2 regions of the Clostridium sp. 'deep sea' genome follow, and region 2 is predicted to be linked to the other one. Evidence: a T-box and tRNA genes for the amino acid it is inferred to sense, from the RefSeq annotation. Region 2 holds a T-box; the other holds one or more tRNA genes.
What was found. A T-box is a leader RNA that pairs with one kind of tRNA and senses whether it is charged. The one in region 2 lies ahead of IMX26_RS06105 (valine--tRNA ligase), so its partner is inferred to be a tRNA-Val.

Region 1: it has a tRNA-Val gene. The T-box ahead of IMX26_RS06105 (valine--tRNA ligase) is inferred to sense a tRNA for this amino acid. The anticodon was not compared.

The regions. Positions count from the first base shown of each region.
Region 1 is NZ_CP063353.1:2,205,553-2,210,866, forward strand. Features, by position in the region: gene IMX26_RS10210 (GHKL domain-containing protein) at 1-100, opposite strand, end outside; gene IMX26_RS10215 (LytTR family DNA-binding domain-containing protein) at 82-816, opposite strand; gene IMX26_RS10220 (RNA methyltransferase) at 859-1,737, opposite strand; gene IMX26_RS10225 (DUF134 domain-containing protein) at 1,951-2,394, shown strand; tRNA gene IMX26_RS10230 (tRNA-Asp) at 2,669-2,746, opposite strand; tRNA gene IMX26_RS10235 (tRNA-Val) at 2,754-2,829, opposite strand; tRNA gene IMX26_RS10240 (tRNA-Glu) at 2,833-2,907, opposite strand; tRNA gene IMX26_RS10245 (tRNA-Lys) at 2,931-3,006, opposite strand; gene IMX26_RS10250 (NAD(P)/FAD-dependent oxidoreductase) at 3,343-4,719, opposite strand; gene dnaB (replicative DNA helicase) at 4,820-5,314, opposite strand, start outside.
Region 2 is NZ_CP063353.1:1,286,401-1,291,714, forward strand. Features, by position in the region: gene IMX26_RS06100 (folylpolyglutamate synthase/dihydrofolate synthase family protein) at 1-271, opposite strand, end outside; gene IMX26_RS06105 (valine--tRNA ligase) at 284-2,935, opposite strand; T-box leader at 3,155-3,365, opposite strand; gene IMX26_RS06110 (hypothetical protein) at 3,495-4,811, opposite strand; gene IMX26_RS06115 (oxaloacetate decarboxylase subunit alpha) at 5,099-5,314, opposite strand, start outside.

The sequences.
Region 1 (5,314 bases), 920 kb from region 2:
TAGATTTTTTAATCACAATCCCTGTTATAACATTTATAATTTTAAAATATAAAATTGCTAGTATACAAGAAAATAATGCTTCTATAACTCTGACTGCCATCGCTTCAACACCTCATTCATTCTTCTCCTAGCTACGGGAAACTCTGATCCATTTCTGCAATATATTATTTTTTTATCTCTATCTATATTTAAAACATGGTCGAGGTTGACTATAGCACTTTCGTGACATCTTACGATGTTAGGGTAATTCTCTAGTTGCTCCATTACGGTTTTTAGTGTTTTAAAATAACGAAACACACCCTGTGTAGTATAGGTGGAATACGTTTTGCCATCTTTTTTTATACCAATAAATTCACTCACTGCTATGGAAATGTTGCGACTTAAACTCGTAAATTTAAGTCTTTTAGGTCTATGTCCATCTTCATTCCATTGTTGGTAGTCATGAACTAAACGCTGAAATACTGTGTGTAAATCTTCTTTCATGCTCTCGGTATGTGATTTAATGACAAAATCAAAGGCCTTATACTTAAAGGCGTCTCTCATATGCTTTTGCATTATAGTTACAAATATTATGTAAGCATTGGGGTCATCTGTTCTAATTTTATGGGCTAAATCAAGCCCTGTGTCTTGTTGATTTAAATCTATATCTAGTAAATATACTGTTGCCTCACCTTTTTTACGGTGTATTATATCGCTTGCTAAAAATGCTTTTATTTCGGTTGTTTCGGAGGTAGCTAATACCACCTTGGCTGGATATTCATGAAGAGATACCAACTCTATAACCACTGCGTACAAATTTCGACAAATGTTTATCAAAATCCTGCTCCTAGTTGTAGCTGCACTATTTTTATCTGTTGCTTACTTTAATTTATTCAGCTTTAAACGGATTTCATATAGAAGTATTGAGGTAGCCACACTTACGTTAAGTGAATCACAATCTCCATACATAGGAATAGCAATTTTACTGTGCTGAGGCTTGTACCAATCATTAGCTATGCCAAACCTTTCACTACCCATAATAAGCGCTACACGCTGGCTATATTGATGCTCATAGTGATACTCAGTAGCATCAGTATCTGCTAATACTAGCTCATAATTATGGCTTAATAAAAACTCGCTAGCCTGCTCGACAGTTGTGTCGATTATGGGGTATTTAAAGCAAGCCCCTCTACTACTACGAACCATCATAGGGTGATACAGTTTTGCTTTGCGATTTGTAATTATAATAGCCTGCGCATTTATGGCGTCAGCTGTTCTTATAATAGAGCCAATGTTACCTGGGGTTTCTAAACCATCAAGCACTACTACTATTTGAGGTTTATTTTTTAGGATATCTGTTAACTGGTTTTTAGGTATTTTGGCAATTGCCAATAAACCATTAGAGTTATCTTTGGCACTAATTAATTGAAATACTTTTTTGGTTACAATAAATGAGTTCAAAGCTTTATTTGCTGCCTGCTCTAGGGTGTTACGGGCATAAGAAGAATATATATCAGTAGGGCAAATAAACAAGTTTGTAAGCTCTATTTGGTAACGCAGAGCTGCCTCTAAAACACTTAAGCCCTCTAGTATTACATGGTAGTAATTTGGTGAACTTTGTTTTTTGTTTTTACGTAAAGCCCTTACAAATTTTATAGAATCATGAGTTTTTCCTGCTAAGTGAGCTTTATTTTCGTATTTATTTAATATTGCTTGATAACGTTGCTCGTCAGTGTATTGAGACCAATCACCTTGCATGATTTACACCTCACATTAAATAGTAAGCCTATAGTAACACAGTTATTGTATTTTTGAAATATAAAGTGTTGTAAATTAAAGTTTTTTATAGGCTAAAGATAATTATTTTTTTCATAATATTATCAATTTTAGTTTACATTTTTTAACAAAATTAGCAGAACACCAACTATGATTTTTTTTTATTATAAGGTAAAATAGGTATGAGGTGATTATATGCCACGACCAACTAAGCCAAGGCGTATTGGATATATTCCTGAAAATAAGGAGTTTTTTCCTAAAAATATACAAGAAGATAATAGTTATATAGAGCTTTCATTAGAAGAAGTTGAGGCTCTAAGGCTTGCAGACTATGAAGGGTTAGATCAAATAGAGTGTGCTGACTTTATGCGGGTTTCACGTGGTACGTTACAGCGTATTATTAAAGAAGCACGAGGAAAAGTGGCAGAGGCAATTTGTTTTGGCTTACCAATTAAAATTAGTGGTGGCAACTACACCCATGAACCCCAACGCAAAAGGTGTAATCATTGTCATGATAATTGGCAAGAAAGCAATAGAAACAACTGCCCCAGCTGTGGAAGTGAAGATATTAACTCGGATTTACCACGTAGAAGACAGAGAAGACAAGGCAGAAGGTTTAAAAATAGAGAGGAACGCTAAAGGCGTTCCTTTGTTGTGTACTTGAGCCTGGCTCTTCGTGTGCAGTGTGGTTTGTTTACAAACCACGTAGTGTGCTCATTTTATTCGCGTGGTGAGCTTCGCGTAATTGTTCGCCATAATTTTAGTATATAAGGTAACTTAATAACTTATTTTATGAATACGTTTGCTGTTTAACTTGAACGACACTGAGGTCGTTCACTACAAGGGTGTTACCCCCCATTATTAAGTTTATTTAAACACAAAAAAACAACCCTCAGGTTGCTGATTTTTTATTTGGCGGAGCCGACGGGACTCGAACCCGCGACCTCCGGCGTGACAGGCCGGCATCCTAAACCATCTAGACCACGACTCCACATTTTTGGTGGGCGAAACAGGGCTCGAACCTGTGACCCCCTGCTTGTAAGGCAGGTGCTCTCCCAACTGAGCTATTCGCCCCCATGGTGACCCCAACGGGATTCGAACCCGTGTCTACAGCGTGAAAGGCTGTTGTGTTAACCGCTTCACTATGGGGCCTTTATAGGCTTTAATAATAAAAATGGTGGGTCATGTTGGATTCGAACCAACGACACCCCGCTTAAAAGGCGGATGCTCTACCGACTGAGCTAATGACCCACGCGAGAACTAATGATACAGCATGCAGTTAAATTTGTCAACATTTTTTTTGAAATATTTTTTTTATTATTTCTAAATTTGTGTTGCAATTTATGCTGTTTTTCAAAAGTGCACTTGTTATTTTAGTGACTAAATAGCAAATTGTCAAGGGTTAAATTAAAATTTTATAAAAAGAAATAATTGGGCGTGTTTAGGGGGCTATTCTTAACACTTATATTACTGTTTTAAATTGCTATTTTAATGCTGTACTTTATCTTAAAGTGTGTTAAAGGTATTACAAAAGGACAGAGTATAATATCTGCCCTTTAATTAACTATTTTAGTTTTAAGTTAAGTTTTACTTTAACACTGATCTCGCTGCTACTATACCAGCCGCTGAGGCTTGAGCAAGACCTCTGGTTATGCCTGCGCCATCACCCGCTGCCCACATGCCTTTAATTTGAGTTCTTAGTTCGCTATCGAGCTGTATTCTATTAGAGTAGAATTTAACCTCTACACCATAGAGTAGGGTATGCCTTGAGTTTACACCTGGAGCAACCTTATCTAAAGCCTCTAACATCTCTAGTAAACTTACTACATGGCGATGTGGCAATACTAGGCTTAAGTCACCTGGGGTGGCATCGCTTAGGGTTGGCTGAACTAAACCCCGCTTTATACGGGCCTTGGTACTTCTTCTGCCATCTTGTAAGTCACCTAGTCTTTGTACTATTACGCCACCGCCTAGCATATTTGCTAACTTAGCCACGTATTTACCATAGGTTAAAGGTTCTTTAAATGGCTCTGTAAAAGTTTTGCTTACTAAAAGGGCGAAATTTGTGTTTGCAGTGCGTTTTTCTTGATAGCTATGACCATTTACTATCATAAGCCCGTCATTGTTCTCTACAACCACTGCTCCGTAAGGATTCATGCAAAATGTTCTTATGCGATCATCAAACTGGCGGCTGTAAAATATAAACTTAGATTCATAAACTATATCTGTAATATGGCTAAACACCTCGGCAGGCACCTCTACTCTTACACCAATATCTACAGGGTTTACGATGCTCTTTAAGCCTAGTCTTTTAGCCTCACCCGCAAACCAATCAGCACCATCACGGCCAGGAACTATAATTCCGTTATTAGAGCTGTAAACTGTACCATCGGTTGTTTCTACGCCCCTAAAATTATTATCTTCAACGAGTATATGTTTAACCTCGCAGTTGGTAATTATCTCTATATGTTTGCCCAACCATACTCTTATTTTTTGTATTATTTTATAACACTCTTCTGTACCAAGGTGTCTTATACGGGCTGGTACTAGCAAAAGCTCTGCGGCGGCGGCTTGTCTTTTTATGTTTTCGATTCGAGGATCATTTTCATCACCAAAAACCTCATCTGTTGCACCAAACTCTAGGTATATTTGGTCAACATACTCTATTAGCTGTGAAAGCTCTTTATCGCCAATATATTCTCCTAACATACCACCAAAGCGAGTAGTTAAAGTGAGTTTACCATCACTAAAAGCTCCTGCTCCGCCAAAACCAGACGTGATAGAGCAGTTTTTACAATTTGCACATGTTTTATCGTATTCTGCTACAGGGCAAACACGTTTATTTATATCGTTGCCTTTTTCGAGCATGATTATTTTTTTACTAGGGTCTTTACGAATTAGTTCTAGGGCAGCAAACATACCAGCAGGACCTGCTCCAACTATTATTACATCGTATTCTTTCATTTGAGCCACTCCCATTTTTAGTTTCTTAATTGTTTTAGCTTGTTTAAAATAAAAAAATGGTACCTAACAGTACCATCAATCATTATAGCATATTTTGCTCTTAGTCATCTCTTTTAGAGAGATTTTCGAATCTTCCTAGGTGTTTAGCAAACATTAATTCAACTCTGCCAGTAGGACCGTTTCGGTTTTTGCCAATTATTATTTCGGCTATATTAGCGTTTTCACTATCCGGGTCGTAGTAGTCATCACGATAAATAAATGATACTATGTCGGCTGTCTGCTCAATCTCTCCTGATTCACGCAGGTCACTTAACATGGGCCGTTTATCTTGGCGTGATTCTACAGCACGACTAAGCTGAGCAAGGGCAATTATAGGTATATCTAACTCCCGAGCTAGCTCTTTTATTTGACGAGTAATATAAGCTATTTCCTGCTGACGGCTCTCGTTTTTATTGGGGGTTGTAATAAGCTGTAAATAGTCAACAATTATTAAGCCAATATCTTTTTCGGATTTTAGCCTACGGGCTTTGCTTCGCAGTTCCAAAATTGAGATACCAGGGGTATCATCAAAATAGATAGGAGAATCTCCAAGCAT
Region 2 (5,314 bases):
GTATTTCACAACGGTTTATTTGAATACGTTCATTAAATCTCTCTAAAAATGGAGATATATATAAACCTACTCTATAACCAGCTTCTTGTAACATGCCAGTAATAAAAGCAGAGGTTGATCCTTTACCATTAGTACCTGCTACATGAACAAACTTCAATGATTTTTCGGGAGAACCAAGATGCTTTAAAAGCTCTTTAGTTCTTGCTAAACCTGGTTTACTTCCAAATCTCTCTATTCCATGTATATAATCTATTGCTTGTTGATAATTCAATTATAACCCTCACTATTTTAATTTTGCTAAACTAGCAATTCTATCTTTTACTGCCTGAAGCTGTGCTTTGTAATCCTCTAGTTTTTGGCGTTCAGCATCAACAATATGGGCTGGAGCTTTACTAACAAATTTTTCATTATTTATTTTGCCGTTAGCCCTTTTAACCTCACCTTGTAATCGTTTTAACTCCTTCTGTAAACGTTCAGTCTCTTTAGCTAAGTCTATTAACCCTGCTAGTGGCAAGTAAATTGTTGCCCCACTTACGATAGCTGTTAACGCCTCTTCAGTAGGTGCTTGATCTTTTTGCAACAGTTTAACCTCAAGCTCACCTAAACCAGCTAGAGTCTTTAGATATATTTCATTTTTAATAAACATCTGCTGAGTCTCTATGTTATCTGCCATTATTATGGCTTTTATTCTTTGACTAGGTTTAACATCTGATTCTTGACGAATGTTTCTAATTGAACGAACTGCGTCCATTAATACCGCCATTACTTTTTCAGTGTCTTCGTTGTAATAGTTTGCTTCTGGTAGTGCAGTAATTACAATCGACTCACCTTTGTGAGGCAATGACTGCCAAAGTTCTTCTGTGATAAATGGCATAAATGGATGTAGAAGCTGTAAAGTACCACTAAGCACAGTTATTAACACTGAACGTGTAGTTAACTTATCTGCTTCATTATCACTATATAAGCGAGGTTTAGCCATTTCAATATACCAATCGCAGTATTCACTCCACAAAAAGTCATATAACATACGTGCTGCTTCACCAAATTCATAACGATTAACAACTCTATTAATTTCTGTTATAAGGGTACTAAATCTACTTAATATCCACTTATCTGCCAAAGACAAGTTTTCTGTTAAGTTTATATCACTCCATTTAAATTCAGCTAAGTTAAGCTGTACAAAACGAGCAGCATTCCACATTTTGTTGGTAAAGTTGCGGTTAGACTCTAGTCTTTCCATATGAAAACGCATATCGTTACCCGGAGTATTGCCAGTTACTAGGGTAAAGCGTAATACATCTGCTCCAAAATCAGCAATAGCCTCTAGTGGGTCTACCCCATTGCCTAAACTTTTACTCATTTTTCGACCCTGGCTATCTCGAACTAAACCATGTAATAAAACAGTATCGAATGGCACTTGATCTGTACACTCTAAACCCATAGTTATCATTCTCACAACCCAAAAGAAGATTATATCGTAACCAGTTACTAAAGTAGAAGTAGGATAAAAATCTAGTTGTTCTGGCTTTAGGTCAGGCCAGCCTTGGGTAGAGAATGGCCATAATGCTGAACTAAACCATGTGTCTAACACATCTTCATCTTGTATTAGGTTTTTACCACCACATTTAGGGCAAGTGCTTGGAGTCTCTTTGCTTACTATTATTTCACCACAGGTACAATACCATGCAGGAATTTGATGTCCCCACCATAATTGACGACTAATACACCAGTCTCTAATTTTTTCTAACCACTGTAAATATATTTTTTCAAATCTATCAGGTACAAATTTTACGTCTTTTTTACGGGCAGCCTCAATGGCTCTTTCAGCTAAAGGTTTCATTTTTACAAACCACTGATTTTTAATTAGTGGCTCAACTGTAGTTTCACAGCGGGTACAGTGGCCAACGTTATGTTGGTGGTCTTCTATGTTTCGTAGTAAACCAATTCCCTCTAAGTCTCTAATTAACGCTTTACGACAATCGTATCGGCTCATACCAGTGTAAGGAGCTCCATTTTCATTGATGGTAGCGTCTTCATTCATTATATTTATTTCTGGTAAGTTATGTCGTTGCCCAATAGCAAAGTCATTTGGGTCATGTGCAGGTGTTATTTTAACAGCACCAGAACCAAACTCTTTTTCTACATAGTAGTCAGCAACAATTGGTATTTTACGGTTGGCAATTGGTAGAATACAATGTTTGCCAACTAAATGTTTGTAACGCTCATCATCCGGATGCACTGCTACCGCAACATCACCTAGTATTGTTTCGGGTCTGGTAGTCGCTATAATAATCTCTCCCTCACCCTCAGCTAAAGGGTAAGCTACATGATATAGTTTACCAGCACTCTCGTGGTGTTCTACTTCTATGTCGGAAAGTGTTGTACCACACTCTGGACACCAGTTAATTATATAACTACCTTTATATATTAAACCCTTTTCATAAAGGCTTACAAAGGCTTCTTTAACGGCCTTAGAGCACCTTTCATCCATAGTAAAGGATTCTCGATCCCAATCACAAGAGCTACCTAAAGCACGTAATTGATTTGTAATTGTACTACCGTATTTATCTTTCCATTGCCATACTCTCTCTATAAACTTCTCCCTACCTAGGTCCTGCATGTCTATTCCCTCTTTACGTAGGGCATCTCGTACCTTACGTTGGGTGGCAATTCCCGCATGATCTGTACCAGGAATCCAACATGCTTCGTAACCTTGTTGGCGTTTATAACGAACTAATATATCTTGTAAAGTCATGTCTAAAGCATGACCTATATGCAATTGACCTGTTACATTAGGGGGAGGCATCATTATTGAAAACTTACCCTTAGAAGGGTCTCTTTTTACTGGTTTAAAATAGCCCTTTTCTTCCCATAATTTATACCATTTTTTTTCGGTGTCTGTATGATTATAATTCTTTGGTATTTGTTGTGACATAATAATCCTCCTATTACGATTGTTTATACATAGATTTAGCAATGGTTCTAACCTTGTTTTAACAATGGTTATAGCGATTGGGTTTAAAGTTACGGTTGCTTGTAACTCAACTCCCTATTGGAGGACATGAAGCCCTCCACTACAATAGCTACATCTACTACGTCCATTGCTCTGTCAACTGCTTAATCCACTACAATAAAAAAAACCCTTTCATCTTTAATAAAGGACGAAAGAGCTCCGCGGTACCACCTTAATTTTGCTATCTAGCAACACTTTATAATTATAACGGAATTACCGGTTGTTACTACTTAAGTTCGCAACAACACCTCATGGGCTACGTTCATTAGATCTTTCAAAAACAGGTTTTCAGCCTAGGACCCATTATCTCTACTTGCTTATTCTAATTACTCTTCCCAATCTTAGGTTATGATTTTTTTGTAATATATCATAAAATTTGCGTTAATGTCAATGTATTTAAAGCTTAAATCTCAACTTCACTTTCTTGACTTAATTATCTTTAGCTCATTGTTTAAGGCTACTGCATATAATTTTAAGCAAGCTAAGCAATACTATCAAATACTTCTTTTAGTTTAGCTGCATAATCTCTACTCTCTTCATATAAAGACCAAGTATTTAGTGCATTGCTAAATAGTCTATCAAAATGTTCTTGATCCCAGTTTACTAATACATCTGTATCTACATTTGATTGCAGTTTACTTTTTATATATAAAATCATATAACATAGTTGAACGGTTAAGATATGACAACTATTTAAGTGATACTGCTTTATTATTTGCTCATAGTTTTTATCACCAAAACGGGTTTGTCTATATAGTTTCACAAACTCTTCTTCTTGCTCTATAGATAAATCAACTATGGGGTCTTTTAGTAAATCTATTAAATTAGTCATATCTGAGCTAGTATCATAGTCGCTCCAATTTCTAATTACTGGATTATTGTCATTTACAAACATTTCATAAGGAGTTAATGATTTAAATCTAATATTACGTTCAAAGTTGTCTCCTAACCAAACTGCTGTACTATAGTATTCGTTTAATAAGTCATTTATTTGAGCCTCTGATAATAGCTTAGCCTTAACAAGCTGTTTTAAACCAGAATGTAACATTTTACGAAAATCTTCTGCTTGCATTGCTCTACGTGATGGTACCAATAATGAAACATTTTTAAATGCATTATGGGCATGGGCTAATTGAATTGTAATTGTTTTTATTAAATCTAATTTTTGAGTATCCTCTATGTTTACCAACACATCTTTGAGCAATGTTAAACCACAAAATTCAGTTAATACAAAATTTTTCTTTTCATCAAAAAAATATATTTTAGGTACAATATTACTGTATTCATTAATCTTTTTAGTTATTTCAACATCTATAGCAAACTTTTTGGTTCTAACCTCAATTACTCTTCCCTCTTTTTCAAGTTTTGCTTGATCTCTAAGCATTCCTTGCGCCATTTCTATCCCAGCTGAATGAGTAGATGTAGCTAATCCAGCACCAGTTGAGTTCATTGACTCATCTTTTGGGCGAGATTTTTTTTGCTCTGCTTCGAATTGCTCTTCAGCGTAGTCAGCAGATGGATCATATATACATCCCTCAAAAAGGTACTGTTTACCACTGTTATCTTTAGCATTGATTTGGTAATAATATTTATCATTGATGTAATTTTCAGTCTTCATTTGTTGAGGTTCAAAGCTTTCTATAATAATACTTTCATCATTAAAAGCTATTTTAGGAAAGACCTTTTGAAACAAAGTTGTTATGTATTTTTTTGTTAGTTTAAATTTCTTAACAAATTTTGTAATGAAAAAGATAACAACCGCCACTGCTAATACTGAAAGCACAATGCCCTTAACCATACAATATCCTCCTGTTTACTAAATATATAATGAACATGTAATATGCTCTAGATATACTGTTGATAAAATGCCCTTTCTTTTATTACCTGTGTATGTTGCACACCTTAATAACAAACACTATCAACAGGCTATCATTTTGTTAACTCTGTTAACAAAATGAAGCGAACACATAAAATGTTCGCTTCTACTTTTTTTTAATACTAAGAAGTAACATATACTATTAGTTATTATAACTCGTAATATAATTTTTTCCTAATATATTTTTATATTTAATATGTTATATTAGTTTAAATTGGGTGAACGCCTTTATCTCCGGCTTCTTCATGTTCATTTAAAGTCTCATAGTCTACTTTATACTTTTTTGTTTGGCGGAGTTTTAAATATTTTTCTGCAACCTGTGGGAAAGCAGCGTAAGACAATACGTCTTCGTCTTTCTCCATATATTCAGCAATGGCTTTTTTAGCATCTTCATAACCAGGCTTTAGTGTTTCAGCAGGTCTACA